3 regions of the Megasphaera intestinihominis genome follow, and region 2 is predicted to be linked to each of the others. Evidence: riboswitches for the same ligand, from Rfam matches in the RefSeq annotation. Region 2 holds a riboswitch; each other region holds the start of a gene.
What was found. Region 2 has a riboswitch for S-adenosylmethionine ahead of WMO23_RS03605 (branched-chain amino acid transport system II carrier protein). Riboswitches for the same ligand answer to the same signal wherever they lie in the genome.

Region 1: linked by a shared signal. The riboswitch ahead of metK (methionine adenosyltransferase) and the one ahead of WMO23_RS03605 (branched-chain amino acid transport system II carrier protein) in region 2 are both predicted to bind S-adenosylmethionine.
Region 3: linked by a shared signal. The riboswitch ahead of cysK (cysteine synthase A) and the one ahead of WMO23_RS03605 (branched-chain amino acid transport system II carrier protein) in region 2 are both predicted to bind S-adenosylmethionine.

Annotation. Positions count from the first base shown of each region.
Region 1 covers NZ_JBBMEU010000037.1:1,414-7,167, reverse strand. Annotated here, with positions in the region: gene priA (replication restart helicase PriA) at 1-588, opposite strand, end outside; gene metK (methionine adenosyltransferase) at 714-1,904, opposite strand; SAM riboswitch class I at 1,965-2,065, opposite strand; gene WMO23_RS07205 (hypothetical protein) at 2,202-3,464, shown strand; gene coaBC (bifunctional phosphopantothenoylcysteine decarboxylase/phosphopantothenate--cysteine ligase CoaBC) at 3,717-4,931, opposite strand; gene rpoZ (DNA-directed RNA polymerase subunit omega) at 4,948-5,157, opposite strand; gene gmk (guanylate kinase) at 5,173-5,754, opposite strand, start outside.
Region 2 covers NZ_JBBMEU010000014.1:6,022-11,775, forward strand. Annotated here, with positions in the region: gene WMO23_RS03585 (nicotinate phosphoribosyltransferase) at 1-736, shown strand, start outside; gene WMO23_RS03590 (ADP-ribosylglycohydrolase family protein) at 749-1,588, shown strand; gene larE (ATP-dependent sacrificial sulfur transferase LarE) at 1,557-2,390, shown strand; gene nth (endonuclease III) at 2,392-3,024, shown strand; SAM riboswitch class I at 3,103-3,201, shown strand; gene WMO23_RS03605 (branched-chain amino acid transport system II carrier protein) at 3,298-4,620, shown strand; gene WMO23_RS03610 (aldehyde dehydrogenase family protein) at 4,763-5,754, shown strand, end outside.
Region 3 covers NZ_JBBMEU010000025.1:16,954-22,707, forward strand. Annotated here, with positions in the region: gene cysT (sulfate ABC transporter permease subunit CysT) at 1-784, opposite strand, end outside; gene WMO23_RS05490 (sulfate ABC transporter substrate-binding protein) at 797-1,843, opposite strand; gene cysK (cysteine synthase A) at 1,876-2,808, opposite strand; SAM riboswitch class I at 2,887-2,985, opposite strand; gene WMO23_RS05500 (carbon starvation CstA family protein) at 3,386-5,083, opposite strand; gene WMO23_RS05505 (hypothetical protein) at 5,377-5,625, opposite strand.

The sequences.
Region 1 (5,754 bases), on a different contig from region 2:
GCGCCGCCGGCCGTGGAGGATGTCTTCGTCATCATCGTGGACGAAGGAAAGCCAGTCTTCCATCTTGTCGGCAATCTGGTTCTTGTAATAAGTCCGGCTGGTCAGGACCTGGCGGGCCAGGGCCGTTTCGACGAGGTCCCTGCCGAAGCGGCGGACAAGGCTGCCCTTTTCACGGCTCCCCTTGTCGGCGACATAGGCCTGGAGCTGCCGCCCTTCAGGACTCACAGGCGCAGCCGGGCCGACGGACAAGATTTCCTGGCGGACCAGGCCCTTCTTGTCGATCATGAACAGGCGCAGGGCTTCGGAAAGGTTGCAGACATAGTAGTCGCGGATCCAGATGGCCGTGCGGATCATTTCTTCCTGGAAGCCGGTCTGCGTCGAAAGCAGGCCTTCGACGGGCTTCAGTGTGAAATCGGCCGGTTCGTCCAGCTGTTCATGGAGGGCGACGACGATGCCCTCTTCCCGGCGATGACCAAAGGGCACGAGGACGCGGCTGCCGACGCGGACGGCCAGACCATCGGGAACGGTATAGGAAAAAGTCTGCTGCAGCCGTTTCGCCGTCGTATTGATGATGATTTCAGCAATCAAAAGGACACCTCCTTTGTATGGGGCTGTCGCACTAAAAAACTACAAACTGCAAACTCAATACCCAAAAAGAGGCTGTCTTAATGGGACAGCCTCTTTTCTGGATGTTCAGTTTATCGAACCGCCTCTTATAAGCCGGCTTCTTTGCGGAGCGTTTCGGCTTTGTCTGTCTTTTCCCAAGGCAGGTCGAGGTCGTTGCGGCCGAAGTGGCCATAGGCAGCGGTCTGTTTGTAAATCGGGCGCTGCAAGTCGAGCATGGCGATGATGCCAGCCGGACGAAGGTCGAAGTTCTTTTCGATGAGTTCGACGATCTTTTCGTTCGGGACTTTGCCCGTACCGAAGGTTTCGACGTGGATGGAAACCGGGCGGGCTACGCCGATGGCATAAGCCAGCTGGATTTCGCATTTATCGGCCAGGCCGGCAGCGACGACGTTCTTGGCGACGTAACGGGCTGCATAAGCGGCCGAGCGGTCGACTTTTGTGGGGTCCTTGCCGGAGAAGGCACCGCCGCCATGACGAGCCATGCCGCCATAGGTATCGACGATGATCTTACGGCCTGTGAGGCCCGAATCGCCCTGAGGACCGCCGATGACGAAACGGCCAGTCGGATTGATGAAGAGTTTCGTCTTGTCGTCGAACAAGCCTTCCGGCAGTTCCGGTTTGATGACGAATTCGAGGAGGTCGCTTTCGATCTGTTCGCGGCCGACTTCGGGGCTGTGCTGTGCCGAAATGACGATCGTATCGATGCGGACCGGTTTGCCGTCTTCATATTCGACAGTGACCTGGGTCTTGCCATCGGGACGGAGATACGGCAGTGTGCCGTCTTTGCGGACTTTGGCCAGGCGGCGTGCCAGGCGGTGTGCCAGGGAAATCGGCAGCGGCATGTAGTCGTCCGTTTCGTTGGTAGCATAGCCGAACATCATGCCCTGGTCGCCAGCGCCGATAGTATCGAACTTATCCGTATTGCCTTCTTTCTTTTCCAAGGCATCGTCGACGCCCATAGCGATGTCCGGGGACTGTTCGTCCAGGGAAACGAGGACGCCGCAAGTGTCGCAGTCAAAACCATATTTAGCGCGGGTATAGCCGATGTCACGAATCGTTTCGCGGACGATGTGCGGGATATCGACGTAGCACGTCGTAGAAATTTCACCGACGACATGTACCATACCAGTCGTTACCAGGGTTTCGCAAGCAACGCGAGCGTTTTTATCTTTTGCGAGAATGGCATCCAAAATGCTGTCCGAAATCTGGTCAGCCATTTTATCGGGATGGCCTTCGGTGACGGATTCGGATGTAAAGAATTCACGATTTTTTGCCATGAGTGATCCTCCTTAAAAAAAAATTCCCCTCATCCATGACTTCATGAGAGGGGCTTCTAATCCCCATCTGCCAGTATATCACTGCTGGAATTAGCACCTTTCATAGCTGAAGGTTGCTGCGACATCACAGGGCCAGTCCCTCCGTCGTCTCTTGATGGTTCTTTATTTGGTTTGCTCATCCATTATAATTCAAGTCCGCCTATTTTGCAAGTGTTTTTTATGCCTAAAAAACATTGTCTACTAGACGTTGCCCTATAGGCAGGGTTATAATGGAGAAGATAGAAAGGATGATTAGATATGACCAAATTGCGGCCTAGAGATATATTCTTCAACGACCCTTATTTTGATTATGCAACCTGCAGCAAGCCCGGCGACCTGCGGCTGGCCAAGCGGGTAGAAGTATTCGGCAAATGGTACAAGACCCCGAGCCTGGTGACGACCCTTCTTTCCCAGGAACGGCTGACCTTCAGCCGCCACACCGGCACAGACCAGGAAGACGCCTTGGTACTGCGCATCTACGAACGGACGGCCGACCGGCTGCTCATCAATACGTATTATACGTCCAAACAGAACCCGGAAGAAATCTACGCCGGCACGATCCACCTCGAACGCTACGATATGGCGCAGACTATGGAATCTTTTTCCTATATGGGCATCATCGACCTGCTCATGCTCCAGACGGACAGTCAGATTCTCGGCTTGACCGACGTCTTTGAAGACGTGCAGATGGCCAAGCACGCGGCAGCCCATGCCCTGGGCATCTATCTCATGGTCATCTGCGACCAGCCCTGGTCCGACGAAGCCGTCACTGGCGGCCAGGAAACGCCGGCCATGATGATGGGCAAAGAAAAAGAAGAACTTCAGCAGCTGCGGGAAGAAAAAGCCCAGATGGACGCCGACCGGGAAGAACTCCTGCGCCTGCGCCTGGAAGCCAAGAACCGCACGGCCGTCCTTTCTGAACTGGAACGGCTGCGCCAGGAACTCGATGCGGAAAGGACGGGCCGCGAACAGGACCGCAAACAGTATGAAGACCGTATCCGCAAGCAGGAACAGTATATCGAAAAGATAAAGGAAACGGCATCCAGCCAGATTGCCGAACTCCTGGCCCTGCGCAAGGAACTCAACAAGCGCCAGGTGCGGCCGGATATGACCAAAGGCCAGGCGCCGCGGAAAGTGACGCCCCAGGAAGCGTCGCGTTCCGTCCGGGACCCGGAAGACCGCGGCCTGGACCTGCCCTCCTTCATGACCCAGCGCGATTATACGCGCCAGCTGGACCGCTTCCTCACGGGCCGTCAGATAGCCCTGGCCGGCGGCGATCCCGACTGGCAGCGCCGCATCCAGCGCCGTTTCGGTGCCGTCCTCCTCATCAGCGGCCAGCCGGGCGATGACCGGATGCTGAAAGAAGCGTCCCTCTTAGTCGTCAACCTGGAAGACGGCAAGACGCCCCTCGTCCGCTGGGCCATTACGGAAGCCAAAGAAAATAACTGCCCCATCCTCTCCGTCGGCCCGACCAACCTCAACGGCTTCGCCAAAGCCATCGTAGGGCGGGTTAGTGGTTAGTGGCTCGTGGTTCGTGATTAAAAAAACATACTATTAAGCCCGAATGGGCTATGATCGAATATCACAGCGGGACGCCTTCCAGGCGTCCCCTACGCACAAGGCCACGGGCCGTGTATTTTTTTGTGATCGGCCCATAGTTTGTAAAGATACTTTTAAAGTTAAATTCATTTGCTAACTGCTAACAGCTAGCTGCTGACTGCTAAAAAGGACTGTCGCACATGCGACAGTCCTTTTTCTGCAAACTCCCTGCTATCAACTATTCTTTTTCGCCATAATGGCAGCCGCGCGGGCTACGATGATGGCAGCGAGTTCGTCTTTATCCATTTTTTCTAATTTTTCCATAGAGCCGTCCGGGAAAAGCAGGGTGGCGATGTTGGTCGTCCCTTTGAAGCCGGCTCCTTCGGCACTGACGTCGTTGGCGACGAGCATGTCGAGGTTCTTCTTCTTGAGCTTCTTCGTGCCGTATTCGATGACATTCGTCGTTTCGGCAGCAAAGCCGACCAGGGTCTGATGGGTCTTGCGCTGGCCCAGGCCATAGAGGATATCCGGGTTCTTGGCCATTTCGATGGTCAGGGTATCGTCGTTTTTCTTGATCTTGTTTTCCGCCGGATGGGCCGAACGGTAATCGGCGACAGCTGCGGCTTTGATGACCAGGTCGCAGTCGTCATAATAGGAATCGACGGCAGCTTTCATGTCACGCGTACTGCCGACATCAATGCGGCGGGCCAGGCCTACAGGTGTCTTGAGGTTATCCGTCGTCCCGGCGACGAGGGTGACTTCAGCACCGGCCATGACGGCAGCCTTGGCGATGGCAAAGCCCATGCGGCCGCTGGAATGATTGCCGATGAAGCGGACCGGGTCGATAGGTTCCCGCGTGCCGCCAGCCGTGACGATGACCTTTTTCCCTTTCAGGAGGTCATTGCGGCAGGCCAGGAGCTCGATGTAGTCGACGATGGTATCCGGTTCGGGCAGGCGGCCGACGCCGTCGATGCCGCAGGCCAGATGACCGCTGTCGGGAGCGATGAAATGATAGCCGAATTTCTTCAGCTTGGCCATATTGTCCTGAGTAATGGGGTTGAGATACATGTTGGTATTCATAGCCGGTGCGATGAGGACCGGTGCCGTCGTAGCCATGACCGTCGTCGACAGCATGTCGTCGGCAATGCCGTTGGCGATCTTGCCAATGATGTCGGCCGTCGCCGGTGCAATGACGAAGACGTCGGCCCAGCGGGCCAGGGCGATGTGTTCTACGTTGAATTCAGGCACATCGTCGAACATGGATACGGCAACGGGATTGCCGGAAATTTCCCGCATCGTCAAGGGCGTAATCAGTTTCGTCGCATGGTCGGTCATGATGCATTTGACTTCGGCCCCCCGCTTGCGGAGCTGACTGGCAATAGAAGCTGCCTTGAAGGCCGCAATGCCGCCAGTGATTCCTAAGACAATCTTTTTCTTTTCCAAGCTCATGGAAAACACCTCCGTGTTATTTAATGCCGTCACGCGGTGCTTCATACGTGATCTTGCCCTGGTCGATTTCTTCCATGGCAATGGAAACTACTTTCGTCGTATCGACGTCGACGAGGGGTTCGTCGCCATCGGTAAGCTGGCGGGCCCGTTTGGCAGCCAGCGTAACCAGCGTATATTTGCTGTCCACTTTAGTCATCAGGGATTCAAGAGTCGGTTTAATTAACATAGTTCATCTCTCCTATTATTTGTACAATTCTTTCGTATGGGCGATGCGATGGGCATTGCGCGTCACTTTACACTGTTCGGCTTTCAAGATAGAAGCCGCTTCGTCGACGGCCTTATCCAAATCGTCGTTGACGATGACATAATCATAGCGGTCGATCCAATCCAGTTCTTCCCGGGCCTTGGCCAGGCGGCCGGCGATGACGTCGTCCGAATCGGTCTGGCGGCCGCGGAGGCGTTTTTCCAACACAGCCCGGCTGGGTGGTACGATGTAGATGAAGACGCCCTGGGGATACCGTTCTTTGACCTGCATGGCTCCCTGGATGTCGATTTCCAGCATGACATGCTTGCCTTCTTCCAACATCTGGTAGACGTACTTCTTGGGCGTGCCGTAGTAATGGTCGTAGACCTTGGCGTGTTCCAGGAAGGCATCTTCTGCCAGGAGCTGTTCGAACCGCGCGTTATCGGCAAAATAATAATTGACGCCGTCTACTTCCCCGGGCCGGGGGTCACGGGTCGTCATAGAAATGGAATACTGGATATTGGGGAACTGTTCCCGCAGAGCAGAACAGATAGTCCCCTTGCCGGCTCCGGACGGGCC
Region 2 (5,754 bases):
TGCCATTACGATCTTCAAGGAAATGAAGGCTGCCGGCACCCTGCCCAAGGCTTATGGTATCCGCCTGGATAGCGGCGACCTGGCTTATTTATCGAAAGAAGCCCATAAGATGTTTGCCGATGCAGGCTTCCCGGATGCCATCATTGCGGCCTCGAATGACCTCGATGAAAACCTCATTTCCGAATTGAAAGCCCAGGGCTGCGCCATCAACTCCTGGGGTGTCGGCACGAACTTGATTACGGCCAAGGACAGTCCGTCCCTGGGCGGCGTCTTCAAACTCGTCGGCCAGTATGACGATGGCAAATTCGTGCCGAAGATCAAGATGAGCGACAATGCCGAAAAGATTTCCAATCCGGGCCTGAAGAACGTCCTGCGCATTTACGATAAAGATACGGGGAAAATGAAAGCTGACATCATCATCCTCGAAGGTGAAAGCATTGACGAATCGAAAGACCTGCTCCTCCAGAGCGATAAGGCACCGTGGCGCTCGCGGACGATTCCTGGCGGGACTTACCGTGTCCAGAAGATGCTCGTCCCTATTTTCCAGAAAGGCGAACTGGTCTATCAGAAACCGGACCTCAAAACCATCATGGCCTATGCAGACCAGCAGGTCCAGACTTTGTGGCCCGAATACCTGCGCCTGGTCAACCCGGAAGAAATGTGGGTCCAGCGCAGCAGCAAGCTGTCGGCTTTGCGCGATAAAGTCTTGAAAGAAGAATCGGCTCATTTCTTTTAGGGAGATGATTCCATGAAGGGAGCTATCATCGGCGATATTGCCGGCTCCATCTATGAATTCGATGAAACCGCGGAATCCCTGGATTTTCCTTTATTCGTTAAAAACAGCCGTTTTACCGATGATACGGTGACGACTGTAGCCGTAGCGGCAGCCCTGATGGAGGGGAAGGCATCCTGCTGCGGCTATATCGAACCCTTGCGGCGCCAGCTCCGCTACTGGTGCCGGAAATATCCCGACGCCGGTTTTGGCGGCCTGTTCCGCCGCTGGTTCCTGGCCGACGAGGCACCGGCTTACGGCAGCTATGGCAATGGGGCGGCTATGCGCGTCAGCCCGGCTGGCTGGATTGCCGATACTCTGGAGGAAGCCCAGGCGCTGGCAGAGCTGACAGCCGTCGTCAGCCATGACCATCCCCAAGCCATCAAGGGTGCCATTGCCGTGGCGTCGGCTATCTTCCTGGCCCGGCAGGGGAAGGAGAAAGAGGCGATTGCCGCATATCTGTGGTCGCATTTCTATGATCTGTCCCGGACACTGGCCCAGATACGGCCGTCTTATGGCTTTACCTGCACGACGGACGATAGTGTGCCAGAAGCCATCGAATGTTTCCTGGAAGGGACGGACTATGAAGATACGATCCGCAAGGCGATTTGGCTCAACGGCGATACGGATACGCAGGCAGCCATTGCCGGCAGCATTGCCGAAGCCTATTATGGCGTGCCCGATGCCTTGTGGCAGCAGGCCCTGCCATATGTCGGTGACGAAGAAATGAAGGGCGTCATTCGACAGTTCTATGAAAACTATATTGGTTCGAGGGGGAACTCTTTTGATTTCAACAGAGACAAGCAAGAAATATGAAAAACTCCAGCAGATCTTAAAGGACATGGGCAGTGTCGTCGTCGGCTTTTCCGGCGGCGTCGACAGCACCTTCCTGACCTATGCGGCTCACCAGGCTCTGGGGGACCGGGTCCTGGCCGTGACGGCCGTTTCGGCGACCCTGCCGGGCAGTGAAGCGGCTGATGCCAAGGCCATGGCCAAGGTCATCGGCGTCGAACACCGCCTGGCCCATTCGACGGAATTCGAGGACCCGGACTTCGTCCAGAATCCGCCAGATCGCTGCTATATCTGCAAGAAAATACGCTTTACGTCGCTCGTGGCCCTGGCCAAGGCCGAAGGCTATCAGTGGGTCGTCGACGGGGGGAATGTCGATGACCTCGGTGATTACCGGCCGGGTATGAAAGCCCTGCAGGAATTATCCGACGCCGTCCGCAGCCCGATGATCGAAGCAGGCCTGGCCAAGGCGGATATCCGGGCTTTGTCGAAGGAATTCGGCCTCCAGACCTGGAATAAGCAGAGCGCTGCCTGCCTGGCCAGCCGCGTCCCGTATGGCGTGGAACTGACGCCGCACCGCCTGGCTCAGATCGATGCGGCCGAAGCCGCCGTAGCGCCTTACGTCCAGGGGTCCCTGCGCGTCCGCTATCACGGCGATGTAGCCCGCATCGAAGTCGCCGTCGATGAAATCCCGTCGGTCCTGGCTCATCGGGAGGAAATCGTCCGGGCCATCAAGGATACGGGCTTTACGTACGTCACCCTCGATTTGGGCGGCTATGAAATGGGCAGCCTGAACGACGTAATCCATACTGATGAGGAAGTAAAGTGATATGGCTATTTCCAAGAAAGTAAAAGATGAAATGCTGCAGCGGTTCCAGGACCAGTATGGTATCATGAAACCGGCTCTGCACTATAATTCTCCTTTTGAATTGATGATTGCCGTCATCTTGTCGGCCCAATGTACGGATGAACGGGTCAATATCGTGACGGCCGGCATGTTCCCGGAATATAACACGCCGGAAAAGATGCTGACCCTGGGGACAGCGGGACTGGAAGAAAAGATACGGACCTGCGGCCTCTATCGCAGCAAGGCCAAGAATATCCTGGCCAACTGTGCCATCCTTTGTGAAAAATATCATGGCCAAGTGCCGCAGACTTTCGATGAGCTGGTGAAACTGCCCGGCGTCGGCCGCAAGACGGCCAATGTCCTGGTCAGTATCTTGTTCAATACGCCGGCCATTGCTGTCGATACCCACGTCTTCCGCGTGTCCAACCGTCTGCAGCTGGCCCAAGGGACGACGCCGCTGGAAGTCGAAAAGGGCCTGCAGAAGGCCATTCCCAAGGAATGGTGGAGCCGGGCCCATCATTGGCTCATCTGGCATGGCCGCCGGGTCTGCAAAGCCCGCAAGCCTTTATGCGACAACTGCTTTTTGGCTGACCTTTGTCCCAGTTGTCAGAAGTAAAACGTTAAATCAAAATAAATACATTGACAAGTCGTTAAAAATTTTATAAAATAACACCAATACAGACAAATTTCATAAGTTATATCGAGAGCAGCTGAGGGACGGGCCCGATGACGCTGCGGCAACCTGCCTAAGGTAAGGTGCCAATTCCTACAGGCTATTCCTGAAAGATATCATTATGACTGAGGCGCAGCTTGGAGGCAGCGCCTCTTTTCTTTTGGCGTATTATGTACTTATTTTCACATCATTCAATCATTCTTAGGGGGTATTTTCATGAACAACAACTCTTCTGGTGGCAAGGCTATCCGGGGGCTGGATGTGCTCATCCTGGGATTCGCCTTCTTTGCCACCTATTTTGGCGCCGGCAATTTGATTTTCCCGCCCCAGCTCGGTTTGAACAGCGGCAGCGATTTCCTGTCCGGCCTGGCTGGCCTGACCCTTTCGGGTATTTTTCTTCCTATCTTCACGCTCATCGTCATCGGCCTCAACGGCGACGTCCACTCCATTACTGAACGGGTAGGGAAGAATACGTATAACGTCCTCCTGGCAGCCCTCATGCTGGTCTGTACCTTCGTTTCCATTCCCCGTACGTGTGCGACGGCCATCCAGCTCGGCATCCAGGGCAACCTGCCGGCAGCACCGTTCATCCCGCTGGTCATCGCCTATTTCGTCATCAGCTTCTTCTTTGTTGCCGACCAGAACAACGTCATGGACCGCATGGGCAAATACCTGACGCCGCTCCTGGCCCTGATCCTGGTCATCGTCGCCTTCGTCGGCATCTTCAATCCCCTGGGGACACCCGTCGCTCCGGCTGTGGACCATCCCTTCGTCAATGCCTTCCTCGGCGGCTATAACACGGGTGACGTCCTGGTCAGCTTCATCATGGCAGCTGTCTTCATCAGCTCCATTTACGGCAAGGGCTATACGACCGTCGGCCAGCGCAATAAAGTGCTCATCTACTGTGGCATCGTTTCCTTCGTCCTGCTGCTCATCATTTACGGCAGCCTGCTCTACATGGGCGCCTGCGTCAGCGGTGACTATGCGCAGAACATCGGCCGTGCGGAACTCCTGGTCGCCATCATCCAGCGCGTCGGCACGTGGGTCATGGTTCCCATGGGCATCGCCGTCGTCCTGGCCTGCCTGACGACAGCCATCGGTCAGATTGCCGCCGTTGCCGAATTCACCAGCACGGCTACGGGCAACCGCATCAGCTATAAGCAAGTCGCCGTCGCCTGCTGCATCTTGTCGGCCCTGACGGCCCTCCTCGGCGTCGACGGTATCGTCACCTACATCGGCTGGATTTTCGGCGTCTGCTATCCGCCGTGCCTGGCCCTCCTGGTCCTGGGCATCATCGGCCGCTTCATGCCCAACAACGGTGCTTACAAAGGCTCTGTCTACCTGGTCACGCTCTTCGCCCTTTTGGAATCCCTGCCGGGTCTGAGCAGCCTGGGCTTTGCTAAAGCCATCGTCGCCGCTACGCCCCTGTCCACATACGGTTTCGGCTGGATCGTCCCCTTTATCATCGGCCTCATCGGCGGCTCCATCATCGGCCATTTCGTATCCGCCTCAGAACCCGTAGAAGCCGAAGCGAAATAAGATAGTTTGTGGTATGGAGTCTGTAGGGGGCGCCACTAAAAATAGACTGCCTTTTAGGCAGTCTATTTTTTTCCCCGACTTGCATAATCAATGACTTATCTCTATAATTAAAGAATAATCTCGAGTAAAAGGGGGTAATTTCATGGATTTGAAAAAACTATATATCGATGGCCAGTGGGTTGCGCCCTTGTCTGGCCAATATATTGACGTAGAAAATCCGGCGACGAAAGAAATCTTCGCCACTGTCGCCGCGGCTGGTGCCGATGATGTCGCTGCCGCTGCCCAGGCGGCTGCCAAAGCTTTCCCGGCCTGGTCGGCTATGCCGCTGGAAGACCGCATCACCTTCATGAAGAACCTGCTGGTCCAGATGATCAGATTGGAACCGCAGTTCGTCGACGCCGTCGTCAAGGAATTAGGGGCGCCTGTAGCCTTTGCCAGGACCAACCATATTGGCTACCAGTTCGTGCGGACCCAGTCGTATATCGACTTGGCACCGGAATTGCCACTGGTCGAACATCTGTCCCAATCCGTCGTCTACCGCCGGCCTTTGGGTGTCATCGGCTGTATCACGCCGTGGAATTATCCTTTAGGGCAGATTATCCAGAAAGTCGTACCGGCCTTGCTCGTCGGGGCGACAGTCGTCCTCAAGCCGAGTCAGCACACGCCGGTGACGGCGTACTACCTGGCCGAAGCCTTTGACCAGGCCGGTTTCCCCAAAGGCGTCTTCAATCTCGTCGCCGGCCGGGGCAGCCAGGTCGGCAATGCCATCTGCGACGACCCGAATATCGCCATGGTATCCTTTACGGGGTCGACGGCAGCCGGCATCAAGGTATCTCAGCGCGCCTTAGCTTCGATGAAGCGCATCAGTATGGAACTGGGCGGCAAGTCGCCTTTCGTCCTCTTGAAGGGGGCGGACTACGAAAAGGCTATCCGCATGTGCTTCAATTCCATTTTCCTCAACAGTGGCCAGACCTGTACGGCCCTGTCGCGCCTGATCATCCCGCGGGATGACAAGGAACAGATTGAACAGCTCATGCTGAAGATACTGCCGGAATATACCGTAGGCGACCCGGCTCTGGAAACGACGAAAATCGGTCCTGTCGCATCGTATGACCAGTGGCAGACCGTCGATGC
Region 3 (5,754 bases), on a different contig from region 2:
CGATGACCAGCATGGCCAGGGCGATGGCCGTGGCGCTGGCGTAATCGACGTAATTGAGCTTCTGCATGATGACGTAAGAAACGACCTGCGTATGATGCTTGGCACTGTTGCCAGAAATGTAGATGACGCTGCCGTATTCGCCGAGGCCCCGGGCAAAAGCCAGGCCGAAGCCCGTCAACAGAGCCGGCCGCAGTTCCGGGAAGATGATGCGCCGGAAAATGGTGAACTGCGACGCGCCGAGCATGCTGCCCGCTTCTTCATACGTCGGGTCGAGCTTCTCCAGGACCGGCTGGATCGAGCGGACGACGAACGGGATGCCGACGAAGACCATGGCGATGGTCAGGCCGATCTTGGTATAGGCGATCTGGATGCCATAGCTGGCAAAGAAACTTCCGAAGAAGCCCGTATCGGAATAGAGCTTGGAAAGGGTGATGCCGGCGACAGCCGTCGGCAAGGCAAAGGGCAGTTCGATGACGCCGTTCAAGAGACGTTTCCCGAAGAAATCGTAGCGGACCAGGACCCAGGCCAGGATGAAGCCAAAGACGCAGTTGACCAAAGCCGCTAGGACAGAACAGGAAATGCTGGTGATGAAGGCGTTGCGGATGCCGCTGTTGGTGATGAGCTTGGCATAGTCATTGGCCGTCAGCTGCAGGGAGTGCGCCAGGACCGACGCCAGCGGGATGAGGATGAGCAGGGACAACATGGTAAGGGTCATGCCCATGGACAGGCCGAAGCCGGGAATAATCTGATTGCGCCCGCCGGAACGGGCAAAAAAGTGTTTCATCCGGCTCCCCTCCTATGCATCGCCGTTGACGTCGGCCATGATCTTATCGAACAAGGCGTCGTCGTTGAAAAATTTAACATACGCAGCCTCCCAGCCGCCGAAATCGCTGATCTTGGTCAGCTTGACCTTGAGATCGAAGCGGTCGGCATAACGCCGGAGGATATCCGGATTAGACGGCCGGAAACCGTTCTTGGCGGCCAGTTCCTGGGCCTCATCGGAATAGAGGTAGGCCAGGTATTCATGAGCCGCCTCTTCATGACCCTTGCGCCGGGCCAGGCGGTCGACGACAGCCACGCTGGGCTGGGCCAGGATACTGATGCTGGGCACGACGAGGTCGAACTTATCGGGATATTCGCGCATCGAATAAAGCGCTTCGTTTTCCCAGGCGATAAGGACGTCACCTTGTCCGTTTTCGACAAAGGTCGTCGTCGAGCCGCGGGCGCCGGAATCCATGACCGTCACATTGCGGTACAAGTCGGTCATGAAGGCCCGGGTCTTGATTTCATTTCCCCCGAAATGGTCAAGGCCCCAGCTCCAGGCGGCCAGGAAGTTCCAGCAGGCGCCGCCGCTGCTCTTCGGGTCCGGCGTAATGACGCTCACGCCGGGCTTTACCAGGTCGTCCCAGTCGCGTATCCCTTTCGGGTTCCCCTTGCGGACCAGGAAGACGATGGTCGACGTGTACGGCGCCGAATCGTTGGCGAAATCCCCCTGCCAGCCTTCATGGATGAGGCCGGCCCTTTCGATGAGCGACACATCGTGGGCCAGGGCCAGGGTCACGACATCGGCCTTGCTGCCTTCGATGACCGACCGGGCCTGACTGCCCGATCCGCCATGGGACTGGATGATGCGGATATCCTTGCCTGTCGTCTCACGATAGTGCTGCTGGAATAATTCATTGTATTCTTTATATAACTCACGGGTTGGATCATACGAGACATTGGTCAGCGTCATCGTGCCGCCGCCCCCGGCGTCATCGCTGCGTCCGCAGCCAGCCAGGGCCCCGGCGACGGCGAGTGCCGCCGAAAAAGCCAGTATAGCTATGATGCGCTTCTTGTTCATTTTCTTTCCCCCTCTATACCGGCTTAGATTCCTTACCCCTCAAATAAAGCCGTCGATAAATAGCGTTCGCCGCCATCCGGCAGGAGGACGACGATAGTCTTGCCTTCGTTTTCCGGCCGGCTGGCCAGTTCCAGGGCCGCCTGCAGCGACGCACCGGACGAAATGCCGACCAAAAGGCCGTCGGTCTTGGCGACTTCCCTGGCCCGGCCGTAGGCGTCCTCATTGGATACGTCGATCACATCATCTACGAGAGATATATCCAAAACTTTCGGGATGAACCCGGCGCCAATCCCCTGAATGGCGTGCGGGCCCGGCCGGCCGCCGTGCAGGACGGCGGAATCTTTCGGCTCGACGGCGACGATCTGGACGTCCGGCTTATGGCCTTTCAGGCCCTGGGCCGTACCGGTGATGGTGCCGCCTGTGCCGACGGACGAAATGAAGATATCTACCTTGCCGTCCGTGTCGCGCCAGATTTCTTCCGCCGTCGTCTGGCGGTGGATGGCCGGATTGGCCGGATTGTCGAACTGCTGGGGAATGAAGGCATTGCCGTAAGAATCCCTCAATTCTTCGGCTTTGCCGATGCTGCCGCGCATCCCCTCGATGCCCGGTGTCAGCACGATTTCCGCCCCCAGGGCCGACACGATCTTACGCCGTTCCAGGCTCATCGTATCGGGCATGGTCAAGATCAGGTGCAGGCCCTTCACGGCGGCGACCAGGGCCAGGCCGATGCCGGTATTGCCGCTCGTCGGTTCGATGATGACCGTATCTTTGTTGATCTTCCCCTGCCGTATCCCTTCGTCGATCATGGCTGCCGCTACGCGGTCCTTGACGCTGCCCAAGGGGTTCATGTACTCCAGCTTGGCCAGGACGCGGGCCTTGAGGCCGTGCCGAGCCTGCCAATGAGTCAGTTCCAAGAGCGGCGTGTTGCCAATCAGCTCTGTCAAATACGTTGCCACATGCTCCATGTACTCAGCTCCTTTTTGGCAAAAAGAAAAGCGCCGCCTGCTGATGCAGATGGCGCTATAAATAGACGTATGCCCATGACTTCATCTGCCAGGTTATTTCCTGCTGGAATTGGCACCTTACCTACGTAGGTTGCCGCAGCGTCATCGGGCCAGTCCCTCAGCTGCTCTGGATGAATAGGTTTCGTATTGTATTGTCCTTATGAATGGTTGTACAATACGATCATATCATACAACACATGATGGTCAAATTTTTTAAGTACCCCATGATAACATACCTCTTTGATGACTAAAATGAATAGCTTCCTATCGGAAACGTTACCAAGAGTGTACACTTTACAGAGTATATTGTCAAGGGATTTTAAGCAAAAACTTTCATATTTTACAATGTAAACGTTATACCTATGGCTTTAGATAGGAATTTAACTTTATAAATTATATTTTTTTATAAGTAAAAAGGGCTTGTTGTATATACAGCAGGCCCTTTTTAGGGATTAGCCGTTAGTGTCTAACAGCTAACCCCTAACCCCTAGCTGCTAACTGCTAACTACTGACCGCTAACTGCTGACTGCTGACACCCTCAATGCGTCGCCGTGGGCTGGGCGTCGTGATGGGCCGTTTTGTTGTCGGCGTGGACGAGTTCTTTGCCGCAGTAGTAGACGATGGAGATGGCCAGGACCATGAGGGCGATGGCCAGGACGAACTGCAGTCCTTCGATGAGGAACGACCAGTTACCCGAGGCAATCTTGATGATCAGGGCATAAGCCGATTCGACGAGGGCTGTCATGGTAACGCAGAACATGACGACCATGGGGATGTAGAGCATGAAGCTCTTGCGGCCTGTCGTCTTGAGGAAGACCGTCAGGCAGATGAGGACCATGGCCGACAGCAGCTGGTTGGCCGAGCCGAAGAGAGGCCAGATGTTCATGTAGCCGCCTAAGCAGAGCAGGAAGCCGAAGAACAAGGTGATGACCGTAGCAAAATACTTATTGACGCAGATTTTCTGGATCGTGTTCATTTCCTGTCCTTCATCGACGCTGAACAGTTCCTGGAAGGACATACGGCCGATACGGCCGACGGCATCGAGGGTCGTCAGGGCCAGGGCCGATACGCACATGGTCATGATGCAGGCAGCTGCCGTCTGGGACAGGCCGAACATGGTGAAGAAACCAGCGACGGCGCCGGAGAAGATCTGGAACGGCGTGCCCGAAGCGACGTGGCCGTTGGAAGCGGCAGCGCAGGCGATGACCAGGGAAACGACGCCTAAGACCGATTCGACGCACATGGAACCGTAGCCGACAAAGACCGAATCCTGTTCCTTATCCAGGGTCTTCGACGACGTACCGGACGAAACGAGGCTGTGGAAGCCGGAAACGGCACCGCAGGCGATGGTGATGAACAGGATTGGGAACAAATCCTTGCCGCCGACCGAGAAGGACGTGAAGGCCGGCATATTCAGCGTCGGCTGGGCGATGAAGATACCGATGACGCCGCCGGCGATCATCATGAGCAGCAGGAAGGCGCTGATGTAGTCGCGCGGCTGTTTCAGGAGCCACATGGGCATGATGGAAGCAAAGAAAATATAAGCGAAGATGATGTACAGCCAGGTCATGCGGTCCAGGTAAATCGGCAGGTCGATGCCGACATAGAGCATGGCGATCAAGAGGACGATGGCGATGACGAAGCGTACTTTTTCACTGGGATTGAACTTCTTGATGAACAGGCCAAAGGCAATGGCGACGAAGATGAACAGCATGGAAATGGAAGCGGCAGCCGCATTGGGCAGGACCATGGATCCATCCTTGGCAAAGCCATTGAACGTCGTAGCGACGATATCGCCGAAAGCGGCGATGACCAGCAGGCTGAAGACCCAGCAGAAGAGCAGGAACAGGCGGCGGCCCGTCGTGCCGATGTACTTTTCGATGAGGACGCCCATGGATTTGCCGTCATTCTTCATGGATGCGTAGAGGGCTGCGAAGTCCTGGACGGCACCGAAGAAGACGCCGCCGATCATGAGCCATAAGAAAGCCGGCAGCCAGCCGTAGGCAGCGGCGATGATCGGGCCCGTGACGGGGCCGGCACCGGTGATGGACGAGAACTGATTGGCAAAGACCGTGAACTTAGAAGACGGCGTATAATCCTGGCCATCTTCCAGGCGATGGGCCGGCGTCAGGGCGTTGGGGTCGATGCCCCACGTCTTAGCCAGCCACTTGCCATAGAACCGATAGGCTACCGCCAGGATGACGATAGCACAAGTGACTAAAACAACACCATTCATAGAAATTCCTCCTATACTCAAAAAAAACAAATGGATCTGTGCGGAGGAGCTGAAGATGTTAAGGTAAATAAAAATGAATGCCATAAAATACATCTTCGCTTCTGCGCATGTGTACGGTATAACACGATTAAAAGGGCCTGTCAAATATACTATGAAGTCATCGTCGGCGTTTTACTTATATTTTTTAAGAATAAAAAAGAGATTAAACGTTATGATTTCGTTTAATCCCTTTAACATATTACATGTCAATGTGACAATTATTTATATTTTATGGATTTCAGTTTTTTTCATCCTCAGTGCCCGGATACGCTGGCCTGGCTCGTCTGGCTGGCCTGACGGTGCTGGGCCGCACGCGGACGGCGAACCCGCTTCTTACGGGCAGCGGCTTTTTTGGCATTGGCCTGGAAATTGGCGACGATAGTCCGGGCCAGCCAGCCCATGAGACAGCCTGTCAGCAAGATCTTGACAGCCAGCAAGTCCCACGTCGTCGATAACAATAAGGCCAATACGACAAAAATAGACGTAACGATCGTTTTATTCATGAACAAACACATCTCCCCTGTCGACATACATAAAAATCATCATACTAACTTTAATTATACACGTTTTTCATGGATTAAACAAGGGCTTGTCGCACATGCGACAGCCCTTGTTGAGTATTAAGTTTGCAG